4 regions of the Cobetia sp. 14N.309.X.WAT.E.A4 genome follow, and region 2 is predicted to be linked to each of the others. Evidence: predicted binding sites of a transcription regulator. Region 2 holds the regulator's gene; each other region holds the start of a gene.
What was found. The regulator FNR, encoded in region 2, switches genes on or off when oxygen is low (the NO sensors DNR and NnrR bind a similar motif). The targets are predictions, from matches to a motif close to TTGATNTANATCAA.

Region 1 (5,075 bases), on a different contig from region 2:
GCGGGAAAGGGCCGCGCCATCGAGTCCCGGCAGGCCGCACCACTGCAGATAGCCACCACTGACACCGGGCAGCCAGACGCCATCGCCGAGAGCAGAGGCAAGCGTCTCGCGCAGCAGTTGCAGGCGCTTCGCGTAGCAGCGGCGCATGCGGTGGACATGGCGCCCGTAATCGCCGCTGGCGATCAGTTCCGCGAGGGCGGCGTGCATCCATGGCATGTCGCCCATGCCATCGGCCCAGCGTGCGCGAATCAGCCCCTGCATGCCCAGCTCGGCGTCAGGCGTCACGCTTTCGGGCCGTGGGAGCCACACCCAGCCACAGCGTGCTCGCGGGTCGAGCGTCTTGGACAGCGAGCCCACCGTGATCACGCCGGGTGCCTGTTCCGGTGATATTGTCTGTCCCAGTGGCGTTGTCTGCGCCGGTGACGGTGCCTGGCGCTGATGGAGGTCCATCAGCCAGGGCAGGCGGGTGTCGAAGCTCAGTTCCGCGAAGGTGGCATTCTCGATGATCTGTACCTCGTGGCGTTGGGCCAGCTTGAGCAGGCGATCTCGATCCGTCAGGCTCAGCTGGCCACCCAGCGGGTTGTGGCAATCCGGTGAGACGATCAGCGCGTCGAGGGCGGCCTTGCCGTGTCGGTGCCAGGCCGTGGGCGGCATCTCTGGCCGCGTCTTGCCTGCACACGTCTGCCGCCTGTCCATCTGCCTTGCCTCTCCTTCCTCCAGCAGTCTGGCCAATGCCTCGATATCCAGTCCGCTTCCAGCATGTGTCGGCAGGGCAATGGCTTCGTGACCATTGGCTTCCACCGCCGCAAGCACACCGAAATAGCCGGGGGCCTCGATGCCGATGCGACAGCGTCCCCGGCTTGCGCGCCATTGTCGGAGAATCAGCGACATGCCTTGCTGAGCCCCCTGACACAGCAACAGGGTGTCACCGTGACAGTGATGGCCATGGTGGCTGAGGTGAGAGGCGATGGCCTCGCGCAGGGCGGGGGAGCCCGGGGGCAGCGCGTAGGCGCTGGGGGATTCGGCGTGATGCTTGAGCTTCTGGCGCACCAGCCGATAGAGGCGCCGCACGGCGGGCGCATCCAGCTCGGGATGCGCCGCGCCCAGCGGAGCCAGCGCCGGGTCGCTGGCATGTGCCATGGCCTGCCAGGCCGGGTCATCGATGGCCAGTGACGGAGTGGCAAGAGGGGTGCAGCGTGACGGGGCGGCGTCGTGATCGCGGCTGGCGGAAGAGGGAGGTGCCGCTGCGGCCGCGACCTGAAATCCCCGGCGCGGGACAGCCACGAGGAAGCCGGCGGATTCCAGCTCGCCATAGGCGCGGATCACGCTGTTGAGTCCCAGTCCTGACAGGGCCGCCTGGCGGCGCAATGAGGGCAGCCGTTGTCCGGGGACGAGTTGCCCCGTGGCCAGCTCGGCTTTCAAGCGCGTCGCCAGCTGTTGGTAGCGCGGCGCTGATGGGAGGTCTTGAGTGCCACTCATGCGGACTGTATCCCCTGAAAAAGCCATTCTCTGTATCTTGTATCCCCTGGTGCCTTCGCGGCAAGCTCATGTCACATCACGCCGGCGATGCATGACGCGCTCGGTGTGAGCGCTCCTCGGGACAGTGAGGTCCCGTCTCTCGTGCTATGGAGTCAATCTGATGTGGATGCCGTTGACCTTCGTCTTCCTGTTCGCCACCGGGTTCATCGCCGCACGTTTCGGCACCCTGGATGCTGAGCCTTTCACGCTGCTGCTGGTGCGCAGTCTGCTGGTACTGCCGGTGCTGGGGCTGATCCTGTGGATACGCCGCAAGCCGCGCCAGTGGGGGCAGCGCCATGACAAGCTGGCTCAGATGGGCATCGGCATGCTGTTGCACGGCGCCTATCTGGGTGGCGTGTTCGCGGCGGTCAAGGCCGGGCTGCCCGCGGGGCTGACGGCCTTGCTGGTCAGCCTGCACCCTCTGGTGACGGCTGCGCTGTCACTGCCGCTGTTCGGTATCCGTCTGGGCGCCAGGCAGTGGCTGGGGCTGGGGTGTGGCGCGATTGGCGTCAGTCTGGTGCTGGGGGCGGGCGTGCTTCAGGGGGCAGGCGCCGCAAGCGCCACGCTCGAGTGGCCGATGATCGGCCTGCTGTGGTGTCTGGTGGCGCTCATCGGCGTGTCCAGCTCGACGCTGTGGCAGAAGCGTGTCGGTGGTCGGATGGGGCTGGTGGAGGGGCTGGTATTCCAGTATCTGGGAGCGGGCTGTGTCTTCCTCATCGCAGCCAGCAGCGTAGGTAGCTTCGCCTTCGACCCGACGCCTCGTCTGCTGCTGACCCTCGCCTGGCTGGTGATCGCCATCTCGGTGGGTGCCATCTGGTTGCTGATGCTGATGCTCGAACGTGGCGAGGCCCACCAGGTCGCACGTACCTTCTTCCTGGTGCCACCGTGTGCCGCGCTGATGGCCTGGTGGCTGTTCGATGAGCAGTGGACCGCCTTGATGATGGTGGGAGCGGCGCTGGTCGTGCTGGGACTGGTGCTGGATCGCCCCCGTCCGGGCAAGGTAGCCAGGGCGCCGGCTGACGACACGTCGCCGTCAGCGCCCGAGACGTCGGCACCGAGCAGCGGGCAGGCCGCCTCGCGCTGATTCACCCTGAAAGCACAACGCCCCGCCGGCCCGTGATGGGCTGGCGGGGCGTTGTCGTCAGTGGCCAGTCAGATGCGCGACTCAGAAGCGATAGCTGATACCGGCCATGGTCACGATCGGGTCGATCTCGACCTTGTCGTTGACGCTGCCCGCCACGGTGACATCGGAATCGATAGCCAGATACCAGGCAGCGACGTTGGCCGCCCAATGCTCATTGATGACCAGGTCGACACCGATCTGTGCGGCCGCGCCCCAGCTGTCATCCATCTCGAGCTTGGTGCCGTCATCGAGGGTTTCGTCGGAGAAGTGGGTGTAATTGACGCCTGCACCGATGTACGGCTGGATGCGGGAGTCACGTCCACCGAGGGGGTAGTACTGCAGTGTCAGGGTCGGTGGCAGATGATCGACGGAGCCGGCCTTCTGGCCGTTCAGCGAGATGTCATGCTCGAAATTCTGCGCGGCCAGCAGCTCGATCCCCAGGGTATCGGTGAAGCGATACCCCAGAGTGAAGGCGAAGGCGCTGTCATCATCGACGTCCACGTCGGCACCGATGGCATCGATGCGACCGTTGTCGCTCTTAGGCGAGACCTTGGCGACACCCGCACGCGTCCAGAACTGGCCGGCACCATAATCGAGGTTCTCGAGGCCTGAGGCGGTCGACGAGAACGGCGCAGCGACAGCCGACGTGGCAGTCAGCGTGAGCGCGGCCGTGATCGCCGCCATGCGCAGCGGGCGTGAAGAGGACCGGCAGAAGGAGAAGGGCAAGAAGGACTGTGCGGCTGACATGTTCGCTCCCGAAGTGACAGGGGGTGAGAAAGGAGATGTCAGTCTAGGAGCTCATGTCGCCGAAAAATTGATCCATGACAAGGGTTTGCCGTCATGTACGACAAGGGTCCGTCACACTTGATTCAAATCAAGTTCCGTCTGTCTCGCCGACTGTCCGCGCATGCAAGAACGCCGCAGGCCCTGAGGCCTGCGGCGTTCTTGTGCGTCGTCAATGAGGCAAGGGGATCACCCCTGATGCGTCATGGCTCGGCGCGGCTCGTCAGTGCGTGTTTCAGCACTTAGAAGCGGTAGGTGACACCGGCACCGACGGTGACCGGGTCCAGCTCGGTGTCGTTCACGTCCTGGCCGTTGATCTTGGTGTCGGCCTTGACGTCAGCGTAACGAGCGAAGCCATTGACGGCCCAGGATTCGTTGATGTTGAGGTCAACACCCAGCTCGGCAGCAGCGCCGTAGCTGTCGTCGATGTCCATGCTCTGGCCACCGGCAGACTCACCGGAGAAGTGGGTGTAGTTCAGGCCGACGCCAGCGTAAGGCTGAACGCGAGCTTCGGTACCGCCCAGCGGGTAGTACTGCAGCATCAGGTTGATCGGCATCTGATCGAAGCCACCGTCGCTGTTTTTCCAGTCGGTGCTGAATGCTTCAGTGGACTGCAGAGCAACTGCCAGGTTGTCGTGGAACATGTAGCCCACGGAGCCGGCGAAACCGGATTCATCCTTGGCGATCAGGCCATTGCCGTTGTTGCTCTTGCCGTCGACCTTGGCAACGCCGCCGCGCAGGAAGATGTCGCCCTTGCCGTAGGCCAGTGCAGATTGTGCACCCATTGCCATGGTGCCGGCGATGACGGTAGCAGTCAGGATCTTGATGGTTTTCATGTGATGTTCTCCTTGAAGCTTGTGGCCTCGGGGGCTTCCTGTCGGCGGTGCCTGGCGAACTCGGGGGATGTACCGAGTGTGGCAAGGCTGCCTTGTTCAGGGGACGAGATGAACTATAAAAAACACTGTTCTTTTTGGCAAGCATTTTTTTAGAACAATGTTTGAAAACATATTTGACGTCTTGTTAGCGGATGTTACCGATTATTTCAGAAAAGGTGCATGTCTCGAGGATGAGACTGGAGGTGGCGCAGGACAGCGACAGGGCCGTTCATTTTCACGACAGATTCATGAGACGTTGGTCGTAGGCGGCTCGTGAGGTGAGCGCATGCTACGCAATGCGTGATGCGCCCACCAGTGTGGGAATTCAGCGACGCTTGCGCTGGGCACGTGCTTCAAGCTCGTTGAGCCATCGACTGACCTCGTCACTCTGCGCGGGACAGTCGAGGTAGACGGCCAGAAACTCTCGCCACTCCGCTGCCTGCCAGGCCTTGAGGCGGCGCCACAACACGTAGAGGTCGCGCTGGCACTCGTGACGGCGCAGCACGAAGCGTCGGGTCTTCTCCAGGTCGATGATGACGGCATCCATCTGTTCCTGCATGGCGCTGGTACCGTCGGCGGCGGGCTGTGGGCGGCTGAGGAACAGATGCTTGGGGAACAGGCAGCCGTGCATCATGCCGGCCTGATGAATCTGTCGCACGAGACGTGCGCTGGCAGTGATGACTTGCGTGCGTCGGGTATCGTCCAGCGCCGGCCAGCGTGCATGCCAGTGGTCCAGATCATCGCGGCCGTCGAGATCGAAGGTGATCAGGATGGCG
Region 2 (5,075 bases):
TGAAAGACGCTATTCTGCTCGTGGCATACTGTGTGCCTGTCATGTCTTCTGTGCTCTGTCGAAGCAGTGTGCAGCGGGCCCCGCCTGCCTCATGGCCGATCCGTCCATCGGTCTCGTACTCTGCTTATGGAGCCTTGCATGCTGAACTCCCTTCGACGCCTGTGGCATACCCCGCGCTGGCGCTGGAGCATCCTCGTCATCCTGTTGCTGGGAGGATGTAGCGCCGTCACCGTGCATCAGCTGGATGCGCGTTTCGGGACGCCCGAGCCACGCGATCGCGTCGTGTCCGGCGATAGTCTGGCGGGGAGGCATTGGGAAGATGAGGTCAAACCGATCCTCGAGACGCGTTGCGTGGTCTGCCATGGCTGCTATGACGCCCCGTGCCAGCTCAAGATGTCCTCGGCGGCCGGGATCGACCGCGGTATCAATCCCGCTCCTGTCTATGACGGCACCCGCTTGCTGGCGGCCAATCTGACGCGTCTGTTCGAGGATGCCGACAGCACCGCTGAATGGCGTGACATGAACTTCTCGCCGGTGCTCAACGAGCGCAACGACTCGGCGCTCGCCAATCTGGAAGGCAGTGTGCTGTTCCGCTCGCTGAGCCAGAAGCGCAAGCAACCCCTGCCGGTGACGGAGGAAGGCCTGCTGCCGGAAGACCGCTTCGATCTGTCGCTCAATCGCAGTCAGGTGTGCGCGCCCATCGAGCGCTATGATGCCTTCGCGGAAGATCATCCGGACTGGGGCATGCCGTATGCGCTGCCGCAGATCAGTGATGAGGAGCACCGTACGCTGGTCAACTGGTTGGCGCAGGGCTCGCCGATGACCGAGGTGCGCCCGGTGTCTGAGGTCCTGGTGCCACGGATTCAGCAGGTGGAAGCCTTCCTCAATGGTGACAGCCTCAAGCAGCGGCTGATGAGTCGCTACATCTACGAGCACCTGTTCCTGACGCACCTCTACTTCCCCGAGGTCAAGGGAGCCAATGGCCGGCCGATCTTCTTCTCGCTGGTGCGCTCCAGTACGCCGCCCGGCGAGCCCATCCAGCGCATCTCCTCGCGCCGCCCCTATGACGCTCCCTACGCCGCCTATCCCGGAGATGGTCGTGACGTCATGCCGCATGACGAGGCCGGGCGTCCTCGCGTCTATTACCGTCTATGGCAGGAGCGCTCGACGATCCTGGCCAAGAATCATCTGCCCTATTCGCTGAGTGACGCGCGCCTGGAGCGCTGGCAGTCGCTGTTCCTCGCGCCGGACTATACGGTGGATGACCTGCCTGGCTATGACCTCAAGACGGCGTCCAATCCCTTCCTGACGTTCGAGGCGATCCCTGCCGAGTCACGTTACCGCTTCATGCTGGATGAATCGCAGAACACCATCATGGGCTTCATCAAGGGGCCGGTCTGTCGTGGCCAGGTGGCCGTGGACGTCATCAATGACCACTTCTGGGTCAGTTTCACCGATCCATCACTGTTCAGCCTGCCGCAGGTCGAGCGCACCCTGGCACGGGAGGGCGAGAATCTCAGCCTGCCTGCCGAGCAGAGCAGCAATGCATTGCCCATCTCCTCGTGGATCAAGTTCGAGCGCAAGCAGCAGGCCTATCTGCAGGCCAAGCAAAAGCTGATGATGCAGGCCTACGAGGACGGCAATCTGCGTCTCGACATGCAGCTGTTGTGGGACGGCAGCGGCTGGCAAGGCGGCGAGGGTGGCGATCACAACCCCAATGCCGCCCTGACGGTCTATCGTCACTTCGACAACGCTGCCGTGATGAAAGGGCTGGTCGGCAATGTGCCCAAGACGGCCTGGGTGATCGATTACCCGATGCTTGAGCGCATCCATTACCTGCTGGTGGCCGGCTTCGATGTCTATGGCAACCTCGGCCACCAGCTGACCACGCGCCTGTACATGGACTTCCTGCGCATGGAAGGCGAGAACAACCTGCTGGCGCTTCTGCCTGCCGGCGAGCGTCAGGCAGTGCATGACAGCTGGTATCAGGATGTGGATTCTGGGCTGGAAAAGCTGCTGTTCAAGAAGCCGCCCCAGTTTGATGCCCCGAGCGATATCGTCTGGACACCGGGAGAGCTTTCCTCACCGGAGAAGGCGCGCATTGGGCTGATGCGCCGCCTGCGCGAGCGCCTGGCGCCGGAACTTGTCCACGAGCGTAGCCTGGAGACGCTGGAGGATGATGCCGTGCGCCGCGAATTGAAGGCCTTGAGCGAGGTGAGTGGTCTGGCGGCCAGCCTGCTGCCGGAAGTCACCATCATTGCGCTGGAACGTGAGGGAAGCGAGCACCCACAGTTGTTCAGCGTGCTGCGCAACTCGGCTCATGCCAACATCACCAGTCTGTTCGACGAGGAAGCCAATCGGCGTCCTGAGCGCGATACGCTGGATGTGCTGCGCGGCGTGGCCGGGGATTATCCGAATGCCTTCTGGCATCTGACACCCGAGTCGCTGCAGGGATTGGCTCGGCGGGTCGCCGTGCTCAAGGATGAGGCGGACTATCGACAGCTGATGGCCGATATCGGAATGCGGCGCACCGATCCACGCTTCTGGCAGTTCTCGGACAGCGTGCTGCGTGCCAATTATTCGGATCGTCCCGTCGAGGCCGGGTTGCTGGATTACAACCGTCTGCAGAATCGCTGAGCGTCTCCGAGCCGCCTGGCGCTGTCTGGAAAACACGAAGGCCCGCCACATGAGGATGTGGCGGGCCTTCGTGGTGAGAGAGATGGCATCACGGGGGTCAGCGACCGCCCTGACACTCTCCTTCTGCCAGCTCGATCAGGCCATCCAGGTGCAGGATATGGACCTCGCGCGCCTGGATATCCACCAGCCCCTGAGCCTGGAAACGCGTCAGGATACGGCTGATGGTTTCCACGGCCAGTCCCAGGTAATTGCCGATGTCGGCGCGGGACATGGAAAGACGGAAACTGTATGGCGAATAGCCGCGGCGACGGAAGCGCTGAGAGAGGTTGACCAGGAAGCTGGCCAGGCGCTCATCTGCCGTCTTGCGCGACAGCAGCATCATCATCCGACGATCCTCATGCAGCTCCTTGCTCAGGCTCTTGAACAGCTGGGTGCGCAGTTCCGGCAGTTGGGCGGAAAGCGCATCGAGGCGATCGAAGGGAATCTCGCACACGGTCGTGGTCTCGAGTGCCACGGCGCTGCCGGGGTAGGCATTGCTGTCGATGGCATCCAGTCCAGCCAGCTCGCTGGGCAGGAAGAAACCGGTGAGCTGCTCCGTGCCACTGTTCTCGGTGTTGATCTGTTTCAGGCTGCCTGAGCGCACCGTGAAGACGCAGTCGAAGGGCTCGCCCTGGGTGAAGAGAACCTCGCCCTTTCTGAGCGGCGCGCGGCGCCGAATGATGGAGTCGAACTGGTCGATGGCTTCCATGTTCAGTGCCAGCGGCAGACACAGTGAGCTGAGCGAGCAGGTCTGACAGCGTGCTTCATGCGCACGCAATCGATGGGATGCCGTTGTCTGGGCCGTCATGGTGACTCTCCTGGGGCATTACGCCGAAACTCGTGGGGAGCGGGTTTCGGGTGGGGGTGTCCGGGTGCGACACCTGGTACAGGGCGATTCCATGGTCCTGTACGGAGAGGCAGCATCCTCATGGACTGAGTCGCTGCTGCCTGTCGGTGCTGTCCGTCAATGATACCTGTCAGGCGCACTTCCCAGAACGGGTTCCCGTCCTGTGGGGCGGGATGTGAAGTGCTCCGTGAATCGCGCGCATTATATTAGATAATTCTGATTGTGTCGTGATGTCCTGCATGACTCTAGACGCAGAACCTCCCGAAGGGGCAGGTTGCGACGCCCTGCCTCATCCGACTCGGGAGAGCCAGGTGACATCATCCACTCAAGGACATGACGATCTGCCCCATGCTGACCAGCAGTGTGAGCAGAAACAGCAGACTCCAGACCAGCGGCAGCGGCCTGTCCGGCTGAGGGGTGCCGTCAATGCGGTGTTCGTCGCCTGGCCCATCTCCCTGCAGGTCATCATCGGGTGAGGTGCTGCGCGAGCGAAGCCCGACAAGCAACAGCGTGCAGAAGGCCAGGCTGCCCAGCGTGAGCATGCTGATCCATGCCTGCCAGAACAGTGGCAGATCGACGTTTGCCAGCAGGTTCATGGTGCAGCTCCTGTCGTCAGTGTCAGTGTGGCGAGTGTCTCCCCTGTCGGGTCGGGTGCTGTCGCGGATGAGTGCCGAGGGGGATCCGTCTGTTGAAGATAGGCCAGCAGAGCGGTCGCCTCGGCCTTGCCGCGTACCTGGGCGGGCGCCGCGAGGATCTCGTCGTCTCGGTAGGGTACGCCAAGCGTCTGCAGGGCCTGCATGCGCTCGGCGACACCCTCGCCGCTCAGGGCGTGCTCGAACAGCCAGGGGTAGGCCGGCATGCTGGAATCCGCCACCTTGTGGCGCGGCGAGTACAGGTGCAGGCGTTGCCAGGCCTCATCATGTTCCGCCGGGAGGCGGCTCAGGTCAGGGCCTTGACGAGCGTTGCCCCACAGGGCCGGTCGCTCCATGAGGTGGCGGGAGGCGGCGTCCCGGCTTGCATGGCGCGCCTGGTCTCCCGGCAGATCCCGCACCATTCGGGTATGGCATTGCTGGCAGCCTTCCCGCAGGTAAAGGCGCTGTCCCTCCAGCGCCAGCGCATCCAGCGGTGTCACTTCTTGCCCTGCCTCCTGAAACCCCAGAGGCAGCAACTGGGCCAGCGCGCCGACACTTGCCGCCATCACGCAGAGCGCGGCCATCAGGCCCGGATGCCGTTCGAGCAGTACGTGTCTCATGCCGGTGTCCTCCCCCGAGCGTGTGAATCCCCGATGTGGTGATGAGCGCGCTGGGTAGAGGGGCGCGTGATGGGACGGCGGGAGGCGCGCAGGAGATACGCTGCCATCAGCAGCAGGCCGAGTGCCCAGCAACTCAGCCCCACCAGCGTCATCAGCATCGGCGGGCGAGCCACCGCCAGGACGTCGGCGAGGGAGTGCAGCGGTTGTCCCTCTGCGTCTACGGCATGCCACAGGCTGCCCTGCAGCAGGGTGGTGGTCCAGCTGGCAGCGATGCAGAGCAACGTGCCGGCGATGGCCAGC
Region 3 (5,075 bases), 240 kb from region 2:
CGGCTTCACGCTGCTGCTGGCGGGGCTGTCCTCGTCCATCGTCGGCACCCTGTCCGGGCAGGTGGTGATGCAGGGCTTCGTCAGCTTCCGCATTCCGCTGTGGCTGCGCCGCGTGATCACCATGGCACCGGCCATCGCCATCATCCTGATGGGGCTGCCGGAGCAGCAGGTGCTGGTCGCAAGCCAGGTGGTACTCAGCTTCGGGATTCCCTTCGCGCTGGTGCCGCTGCTGATGTTCACCGCCAATCGCCGCCTGATGGGGGACCTGGTCAATCGTCACTGGGTGACGGCCATCGGCATGCTGGTGGCAGCGGTCATCATCCTGCTCAATGGCTATGTGCTGGTCGGGGAGCTGATGTAGGGCGAGTCACTCTGTCCCGACACCTGATGGGCAACGCCCCGGTTCGCGCCTCATTCGTGAGCGCTGGACCGGGGCGTTTCGCGTCGTGGGGCGGCAGAGGCCTCACTCGGGCCTGACACGGCAGGCAGGGCGTGGCTGGCCAGCAGGATCGCCTGTACCCGGCTGGCGACCCCCAGCTTGTGCAGGATGGCGGAGACATGCGACTTGACGGTGGTCTCCGCCACGCCCAGCTGCCAGGCGATCATCTTGTTGGACTCGCCCAGCACCATGCGCTCCAGCACGCCGCGCTGCTTGGTGGTGAGGGTCTGCCAGCGCCGCGCGAATTCAGCATCGCTGAGGCTCGGCGCCAGTTGGGGCGCTGGCGGTGGCACTGGTAACGATGATGCTGGTGCCGATGATGCAGATGCAGATGATGCTGAGAGCGGCGCTGGACGCGGCGCAGCGCGCATCAACTGGGCAGGCACGTAGACCTCCCCGGCCAGCATGCGTGCGAGGGCATCGCGCAGGGTCTGCGCCGAACTCGACTTGGACAGATACCCCACCGCACCGAGCGCCAATGCCTCGAGTACCGTCTCGCGCGCCTCGTGGGCGGAGAGAATCGCCACCGGCAGCCAGTCTGCCTCCTCGCGCAGGCGCGCCAGGCCTTCCAGGCCGTGGCTGTCGGGCAGGTCGAGATCCAGCAGCAGCAGGTCGAGGCTGTCAGCATGATGAGCGATCACGCTGAGCGCTTCCTCGAGACTGGCGGCCTGCAGCAGCTCGTATTCTGGCGTAGAGCCGTCAGCGACGGCCAGATTCAGGGTACGACTGATGGCATCACGGAACAGCGGATGGTCATCCGCGATCAGCAGACGGTACATGAAGGCTCCTGGCCGGTCGTTGGCGGGCGATGTTCTGGTCATGACGTTCCAGGCCATGGCTTTCCTGATCATGACCTTGCTGACAATAGCTACCCTGAGCATAACGTCATGGCGTGGTGTCGTGCCTTGCGGCCTTCGCGGTATGGCCCGTCTTTCCTGTCCCCACCTGTCTTCCTGTCCCATCTTTCTTGCCTGCCGGGTTTCTCCCTTTTCTCCTCCCAAGGGATGAGACGGTTTCCGCCCATGGGCGCATGTCGCGAATGCCACAAGTGAACAAGACTGTGAGGGTCGCCTGATCAAGCAGTTCTTGATGCAGTCATTGATGCAGTCGTTGACGGTCAGGCGAGGGACAGGAACGCCATCTCCTGTCCACGTGACTTACAACAACAGGTCGTCGATCACGAGCGCCACTCGTGAATCCGACCCACAGGAGTTCGCCATGATCTACGCCTCCCCGGGCAGCGCCGACGCGCTGGTCACGTTCAAGGACACCTACGGCAATTACATCGGCGGTCGCTTCGTCGAGCCGGTCAAGGGGGAATATTTCGACAATGTCAGCCCGGTGACGGGCGAGGTGTTCTGCCGTATCCCGCGCTCGAGTGCGGAAGATATCGATCTCGCGCTGGACGCCGCCCACAAGGCAGCCCCCGCCTGGGACAAGACCTCGGTGCAGGAGCGCTCCAACATCCTGCTCAGGATCGCGGATCGCATCGAGCAGAATCTCGAGATGCTGGCGGTCGCCGAGACCTGGGACAACGGCAAGGCGGTGCGCGAGACGCTGAACGCCGATATCCCGCTGGCGGCGGATCACTTCCGCTACTTCGCCGGTTGCCTGCGCTCCCAGGAGGGCACCGCGGCGGACATCGATGCCAATACCGTCTCCTATCACTTCCACGAGCCGCTGGGGGTGGTGGGACAGATCATCCCGTGGAACTTCCCGATCCTGATGGCGGCCTGGAAGCTCGGCCCGGCGCTGGCGGCCGGCAACTGCGTGGTGCTCAAGCCGGCGGAACAGACCCCGGCCTCGATCCTGGTGCTGGCGGAACTGATCAATGACCTGCTGCCGGCAGGGGTGCTCAACATCGTCAACGGCTATGGCGCCGAGGCCGGACAGGCACTGGCGACCAGCAAGCGCATCGCCAAGATCGCCTTCACCGGCTCCACCCCCGTGGGCTCGCACATCCTCAAGTGCGCCGCGGAGACCATCATTCCCTCCACGGTGGAGCTGGGCGGCAAGTCCCCCAACATCTACTTCGCCGACATCATGAATGCCGAGCCCGAGTTCATCGACAAGGCTGCCGAAGGGCTGGTGCTGGCGTTCTTCAATCAGGGCGAGGTGTGCACCTGCCCGTCACGCGCTCTGATCCAGGAAAGCATCTACGACGACTTCATGGCCCGTGTGATGGAGCGCGTGAAGACCATCAAGCGCGGCAATCCGCTGGATACCGACGTGCAGGTCGGCGCCCAGGCCTCCCGCGAGCAGTTCGACAAGATCATGTCCTACATGGATATCGCCCGTGAGGAGGGTGCCGAGGTGCTCACCGGCGGCAGCAGCGAGCAGCTGGAGAACGAGCTGGCCAATGGCTATTACATCCAGCCGACCCTGCTGAAGGGCAACAACGCCATGCGTGTCTTCCAGGAGGAGATCTTCGGGCCGGTGGTCGCCGTCACCACCTTCCGTGACGAGGCCGAGGCGCTGGCCATCGCCAATGATACCGAATTCGGTCTCGGCGCCGGTGTCTGGAGTCGCGACATGAACGTCGCCTTCCGCATGGGGCGCGGTATCCAGGCCGGTCGCGTGTGGACCAACTGCTACCACCAGTATCCCGCCCATGCCGCCTTCGGTGGCTACAAGAAATCCGGTGTCGGTCGCGAGACCCACAAGATGGCACTGGAACACTACCAGCAGACCAAGAACCTGCTGGTCAGCTACGACATCAATCCGCTCGGCTTCTTCTAGGCCTGACCGTCAGCGCCACCGAGGCTAGTGGCGCTGAATCCACCTCCCGCGATGCCTCCTCGAGGAATTCCTCTCGATGCCCGCGCCAGATCCGACTTGCTTGATCTGGCGCAGGGCAGGGAGCACCGCGTCTGGTTTCAATGAAGAGGCAGGTCCGGGGCGTGCGCGAACACTGGCCCTCGCTCACGACCGGACGGGATCGCACTCTCCGCCTGATCTCTGGCTCGCCTTTCCAAGGTTCGTCTTTCGACAATGAATGAGGAGTCCATCATGGATAACAGCATGAAAGCCGCCGTGGTACGTGAATTCGGTGCACCGCTGGTGATCGAGGAAGTCGCGGTACCACGACCGGGGCGTGGCGAGATTCTGGTCGAGGTCGCCGCCTCCGGGGTCTGTCATACCGACCTGCACGCCGCGCATGGTGACTGGCCGGTGAAGCCCAACCCACCGTTCATCCCGGGACATGAGGGAGTGGGGACCATCGCGGCGGTGGGCGAGGGTGTGACCCACGTCAAGGAAGGCGACCGGGTCGGGGTGCCCTGGCTCTACTCGGCCTGTGGCCATTGCGAGCATTGTCTGGGCGGTTGGGAGACGCTGTGCGAGAGCCAGCAGAACACCGGCTATTCGGTGAATGGCGGCTTTGCCCAGTACACGCTGGCGGATGCCGGCTACGTGGGGCGTCTGCCGGACAGCGTGGGCTTCGTGGAGATCGCGCCGGTGCTGTGTGCCGGGGTCACGGTCTACAAGGGGCTCAAGATGACCGACACCCGTCCCGGTCAGTGGGTGGTGATCTCGGGGATCGGCGGGTTGGGTCACATGGCGGTGCAGTACGCCCGCGCCATGGGCCTGAACGTGGCGGCGGTGGACGTGGATGATGCCAAGCTGGATCTGGCCCGCCGTCTGGGGGCCACCGTGACCGTGAATGCCATGAAGGAAGATCCGGCAGCCGTCATCAAGCGCGAGATCGGCGGCGCGCACGGCGCACTGGTGACGGCGGTGTCGCCGAAGGCCTTCGATCAGGCCCAGAACATGCTGCGCCGTGGCGGTACCCTGGTGCTCAACGGCCTGCCGCCGGGTGACTTCCCGCTGCCGATCTTCTCCACGGTGCTCAACGGCATCACGGTGCGTGGCTCCATCGTCGGCACGCGTCAGGACCTGCAGGAGGCGCTGGACTTCGCCGCGGAAGGCAAGGTCGCGGCCACCGTTCAGACCGGCAGGCTCGAGGACATCAATGACATCTTCGGGCGCATGATCGACGGCAAGATCGAGGGGCGCATCGTGCTCGACATGAAGTCTTGAGGCGTTCAGTGTCCTGAACTTGAACTCTCTCCACCGACGACAGGTCTGCAGGATTCGGCAGGACTCGGCAGGCGGCAGGAGACCAGACACGACAACGCCAGCCCCGGGGCTGGCGTTGTCGTATCTGGCATGGCCGTGTGCGTCAACTCTTACGCGGGCACTTCAAAGAGCTCTCCATGACGAGCTCGGGCTTTTGCTCATACCGTGCCGAATTTCTCGTTCTCGCCCATGTCCGGGGTGTGGTCCTTGTCGAGGTTGGCGCGCGCAATCTCATAGAGTTGATACGCCTTGCTCTCCTTGGCCTTCCAGTGCTCACCGGATTGCACCTTGACCTCCAGCAGAGTGACATCGGGGTCATCCTTGCCTTCCGGGAACCAGGCGGCCACGAACGGATTCCAGAACTTGTCGATCAGGCCCTGATCGCGGTGCAGATTGGCATGACCGCTCAGCGACACATAGACGCCATCATCCTGATCGGAAAAGCTCAGGCAGACCTCGCTGTCCTTCTTTGCTTCAAACACCTTCTCGGCACTGGCTCGCGTGAAGAACCACAGGGTGCCGTCGTAGTCATCCTGCACCAGATGCATCGGGCGGGCAT
Region 4 (5,075 bases), on a different contig from region 2:
ACGGGAAATCCGGCCATATGCGTGCGTAAAACCTCACAGATGGCATTTAATTCGCAATTTTCTGCCTCGTGATTTTCAGCATCCCTGCCGCCGGGTTGTCATTTTGCGCCCAGACGACAGACACGAAAACGCCCCACCGCAAGCGGAAGACAGACTTCCGTCACGGTGGGGCGTCACTCACGGGCGCGCGATTCAGCGCGTGAAGGTCAGCTCTCCGCCCTCTTCGCCGACCTGGATCACGTCACCGGGCACGAATTCACCGCCCAGCAGCGCCTGGGCCAGCGGGTTCTCGATACGACTCTGGATGGCGCGCTTGAGCGGACGCGCACCGTAGACCGGATCGAAGCCTGCCTTGGCCAGCAGCGCCATCGCGGCATCGGTGATCTCGAAGCCGAGATCACGTTCGGCCAGCCGCGCCTTGAGCCGCTCGAGCTGAATGCCGGCGATGGAGGCGATCTGCGCCTGCCCCAACGCGTGGAAGACCACCACTTCATCGATGCGGTTGATCAGCTCCGGCCGGAAGTGATTGCCCACGACTTCCATGACCGCCGTCTTCATGTCGTCGTACTGGAAGGCCGCCTTGCGACCGACACTCTCTTGCGTGTCTTCCTCGTCCGCCAGCTCGCCATTGAGACCGCTCATGCGCTGGATCATCTCGGACCCCAGATTCGAGGTCATCACGATCACGGTATTGCGGAAGTCGACGGTACGCCCCTGCCCATCGGTCAGGCGGCCATCTTCCAATACCTGCAGCAGGATGTTGAAGACATCCGGATGCGCCTTCTCGACCTCATCGAGCAACAGCACGGAGTACGGCTTGCGACGCACGGCCTCGGTCAGATAGCCACCCTCTTCATAGCCGACATAGCCGGGAGGCGCGCCGATCAGACGAGCCACCGAGTGCTTCTCCATGAACTCGGACATGTCGATGCGCACCATCGCCTCTTCGGTATCGAACAGGAAGCTGGCCAGCGACTTGCAGAGCTCCGTCTTGCCGACCCCGGTCGGGCCGAGGAACAGGAAGGAGCCGTTGGGGCGATTCGGATCGGACAGCCCGGCGCGTGAGCGACGCACCGCATTGGCCACCGCGATCACCGCCTCATCCTGACCGATCACCTTCTCGTGCAGCGCCTCTTCCATGCGCAGCAGCTTGTCGCGCTCGCCTTCGAGCATCTTGGAGACCGGAATGCCGGTCCAGCGCGAGACGACCTCGGCAATCTCCTCCTCGGTGACATTGGAGCGCAGCAGCACGTGGGCGGAGGTATCCGCCTCGCCTTCGCCGGCTTCGCTGATCTGCTTCTCGAGCCCCGGAATCACGCCGTACTGCAGTTCCGACATGCGGCTGAGGTCGCCGGCACGCCGCGCCTGTTCCAGATCGATACGCGCCTGTTCCAGTTCGGCCTTGAACTGCGCTGCCCCCTGGATACTGGCCTTCTCGGCCTTCCAGACCTCATCGAGATCGGCATATTCGCGTTCCAGCTCCGCGATCTGGTCCTCAAGCGCGCCGAGACGCTTGAGTGCCGCTTCGTCGGTCTCCTTCTTGAGGGCTTCACGCTCCATCTTGAGCTGGATCAGACGGCGGTCGAGACGGTCCATCTCCTCCGGCTTGGAGTCCAGCTCCATGCGGATGCGTGACGCGGCTTCATCGATCAGGTCGATCGCCTTGTCCGGCAGCTGACGGTCCGTGATGTAGCGCGATGAGAGGCGCGCGGCCGCAATGATCGCACTGTCAGTGATATCCACCCCATGGTGCACCTCGTAGCGTTCCTTCAAGCCACGCAGGATGGCGATGGTGTCCTCCTCGCTGGGCTGATCCACCTGCACCTTCTGGAAACGACGTTCCAGCGCGGCATCCTTCTCGATGTACTGGCGATACTCATCAAGCGTGGTGGCACCGACACAGTGCAGCTCGCCACGCGCCAGTGCCGGCTTGAGCATGTTGCCGGCATCCATCGCGCCCTCGGCCTTGCCCGCGCCGACCATGGTGTGCAGCTCATCGATGAACAGGATGACCTGGCCTTCTTCCTGCGACAGCTCCTTGAGGACGGACTTGAGGCGCTCCTCGAACTCACCGCGGAACTTGGCCCCCGCCAGCAGCGAGCCCATGTCGAGAGACAGCACACGCTTGTTCTTGAGGCCTTCCGGCACCTCGCCATTGACGATACGGCTGGCCAGCCCCTCGACGATGGCGGTCTTGCCGACACCGGGCTCACCGATCAGCACCGGGTTGTTCTTGGTGCGACGCTGAAGGACCTGAATCGTGCGACGAATCTCCTCGTCACGCCCGATCACCGGGTCGAGCTTGCCGTCGCGCGCACGCTGGGTGAGGTCCATCGTGTACTTGTTGAGTGCCTCGCGATTGTTCTCGGCGTCGGCATCTCCCACCGCCTCGCCACCGCGCAGTGCATCGATGGCGGAGGTCAGGGCGGGCTTCTTGATGCCCGAGGAGGTGAACAACTTGCCAAGATCACCGCCCAGCTCCAGCGCGGCCAGCAGCGCGAGCTCGGAAGCGATGTATTGATCGCCGCGTTTCTGGGCTTCGCGGTCGGCCAGATTCAGAAGCTTGCCGAGCGCCTGGGAAGGCGCGACATTGCCGTCGAACTGGGACACGGTGGGCAGGTCATCCAGTTGACGCTTGAGCCCGCTCATCAAGCTGGTGGCATCACCGCCCGCCTTGTTGACCAACGCCTTGAGACCGCCATCGCGGTCCTCCAGCAGGGCCAGCAGCAGGTGCTGGGGATGGATTTCATTGTGGCCTCGCCCGACGGCGAGCGACTGGGCATCCGCAAGCGCGTTCTGCAGCTTGCTGGTGAGTTTGTCGATGCGCATGGTGCCTTCTCCTGAGAGTCATGGCGGTACTCCTCTTCTCAGGAGCTTCGCCTGTAACATTTCGTATCTAACCCTAGAGATGGGGGGCTGGGAGGTCGCTTTCAAGGCGTGATTTGCGGCAACGCAGCATGTTGTCCGCGAAGCATGATCCAGATCAGGTTCCCCTGCAGCAGGTTGGCCCTCAGCGCCTGAAGATGTCGCCAGGGGCTTTCGCTCGACACGGAAAAGCGCCCCGCCAACCTGAGTGATCAGGTCAACGGGGCGCTTTTGTCTTTCGGCTTGCCGAGCGTCGGTGCATCGCGGCGGCCAGGTCTCCACTTCATGCTATCAGCGTAACCAGATCACCGTGGCCATTCGCCCCGTCACGCCATCATCACGGCGATGGGAGTAGAAGCGCGATTCCGAGGCGGTGCAGAAGTGACCGCCACTGACATGGCCGACACCGGCACGCTCCAGCCGCAGACGAGCCAGCTTGTAGAGGTCGCCCATATAGTGGCCCAGCCGGTAGGGACTGGATTCGAAGGCGTCGTCGGCCTCGGGGAGATCCGCGATGAAGGCGTCACGCACCTCGGGGCCGACCTCGAACTGGGCATTGGAGATCGCCGGGCCCAGCCAGGCCATCAGCTCGCCCGGGTCATCTCCCAGGCGGGCGACAGTGGCTTCCAGCACACCTTCCACCAGGCCACGCCAGCCCGCATGCGCCACCCCGACCCGCGTCCCCTGACGATCACAGAACAGCACCGGCAGGCAGTCCGCCGTCATCACCACGCAGGCCTGCCCCGTACCGGTACTGATGCAGGCGTCAGCACGTGGTGGCACCGCCTCATGGCGCTCATCGGCGTGACAGACGTCAAAGGCATCCACCACCTGAGTCCCATGCACCTGATCCAGCCACGCCAGTGGACGACCATCATCGACCTCCGCCGCGAGCAGATCACGCACCCGCGCGACCATCGCCGGATCATCCCCGACATGCCGCGCCGGATTGAAGCCAGCGTATGGCCCCTGACTCGGGCCACTCTCACGCGTGGTCACGAAGGCCTGCACCGGACTGGGGGCTGGCCAGTCCGGCAGAATCAGGGTCGGGCGTAGACTGTCGTCGTGCATAACCTCTCCTGGCGCGATGGGATACGCGAACCGAGCCCCTCAGCGGGCGATGTCTTCCTTGAGATAGTCGATCAAGACCAGCATGTCACCCGGCATCTCGGCGCGGAATTCGACTTCCTTGCCCGAGATCGGGTGGATGAAGGCGAGGCGACGGGCATGCAGCGCCTGACGCGGGAACTGACGCAGCAGCTCCTTGAGCGGATCACTGGCCCCCGGCGGAAGCTTCAGACGGCCTCCGTAGACCGGGTCCCCGATCAGCGGATAGCGCTGGTGCGCCATGTGCACACGGATCTGGTGGGTACGCCCGGTTTCCAGCTTGCAGCGGATATGGGTATGACCCCGGAAGCGCTCCACCACGCGAAAATGCGTGATCGCCATCTTGCCGCTATGGGTCACGGCCTGACGCTTGCGATCCTTGGGGTGACGCCCGATGGGCGCATCCACGGTACCGCCCGCCGTCAGCACCCCGGTCACGACGGCATCGTACTCGCGAGACACGGTACGCGCCTGCAGCTGCTCGACCAGGTCCGCCTGGGCGGTCAGCGACTTGGCGACCACCATCAGGCCACTGGTGTCCTTGTCGAGACGATGCACGATCCCGGCACGCGGCAGCATGGCATTACCCGGACAATGGTGCAGGATGGCGTTGAGCAGCGTGCCATCCGGATTGCCGGCCCCCGGGTGCACGACCATGCCGTGCTCCTTGTTGATGACCAGCACGTCGTCATCCTCGAAGACGATCTCGAGCTCGATGTCCTCGGGGCCATGACTGACTTCTTCTTCAAGCTCGGCGGTCAGGGCCAGACGTTCACCGCCATAGACCTTCTCGCGGGGTTTGACGGCGGCACCGTCGAGGGTCAAGGCACCGGTCTTGATCCAGTGCTTGAGGCGCTCGCGGGAATAGTCGGAGAAGATCTCGGCGCAGGCCTGATCAAGGCGCATGCCAATCATCGCCTCCGGGATCCGCTCTTCGCGGTTGATGGTGTCTGCCATATTGCTCTCTGAGGCCGTTTCGCAGGAAAGGGCCTTTGCTTTATAGTGAGTGCGGATCGGCGGATTCTAGCATGCCCGCCATGGATTGCCCGAGATGAGGAAACCGATGCGCGCCCTTCCCTTGACTGCCTTCGCCCTGGCCAGCA

Region 1: OW493_RS02240 (OmpW family outer membrane protein) is a predicted target of FNR. The motif match lies at 3,506-3,519, and genes of this name have one in related genera.
Region 3: adhP (alcohol dehydrogenase AdhP) is a predicted target of FNR. The motif match lies at 3,279-3,292, and genes of this name have one in related genera.
Region 4: clpB (ATP-dependent chaperone ClpB) is a predicted target of FNR. The motif match lies at 2,974-2,987, and genes of this name have one in related genera.

Annotation. Positions count from the first base shown of each region.
Region 1 is NZ_JAPNXT010000001.1:512,876-517,950, forward strand. Features, by position in the region: gene OW493_RS02230 (PLP-dependent aminotransferase family protein) at 1-1,479, opposite strand, end outside; gene OW493_RS02235 (DMT family transporter) at 1,640-2,602, shown strand; gene OW493_RS02240 (OmpW family outer membrane protein) at 2,684-3,388, opposite strand; gene OW493_RS02245 (OmpW family outer membrane protein) at 3,667-4,260, opposite strand; gene OW493_RS02250 (lipopolysaccharide kinase InaA family protein) at 4,625-5,075, opposite strand, start outside.
Region 2 is NZ_JAPNXT010000002.1:114,269-119,343, forward strand. Features, by position in the region: gene OW493_RS03845 (fatty acid cis/trans isomerase) at 139-2,637, shown strand; gene fnr (fumarate/nitrate reduction transcriptional regulator Fnr) at 2,735-3,484, opposite strand; gene OW493_RS03855 (hypothetical protein) at 3,841-4,119, opposite strand; gene OW493_RS03860 (cbb3-type cytochrome c oxidase subunit II) at 4,116-4,775, opposite strand; gene OW493_RS03865 (cbb3-type cytochrome c oxidase subunit I) at 4,772-5,075, opposite strand, start outside.
Region 3 is NZ_JAPNXT010000002.1:357,512-362,586, forward strand. Features, by position in the region: gene OW493_RS04835 (Nramp family divalent metal transporter) at 1-361, shown strand, start outside; gene OW493_RS04840 (response regulator transcription factor) at 412-1,218, opposite strand; gene OW493_RS04845 (aldehyde dehydrogenase family protein) at 1,658-3,178, shown strand; gene adhP (alcohol dehydrogenase AdhP) at 3,449-4,477, shown strand; gene OW493_RS04855 (pyridoxamine 5'-phosphate oxidase family protein) at 4,675-5,075, opposite strand, start outside.
Region 4 is NZ_JAPNXT010000013.1:99,355-104,429, reverse strand. Features, by position in the region: gene clpB (ATP-dependent chaperone ClpB) at 193-2,829, opposite strand; gene pgeF (peptidoglycan editing factor PgeF) at 3,157-3,936, opposite strand; gene rluD (23S rRNA pseudouridine(1911/1915/1917) synthase RluD) at 3,976-4,929, opposite strand; gene OW493_RS15390 (outer membrane protein assembly factor BamD) at 5,036-5,075, shown strand, end outside.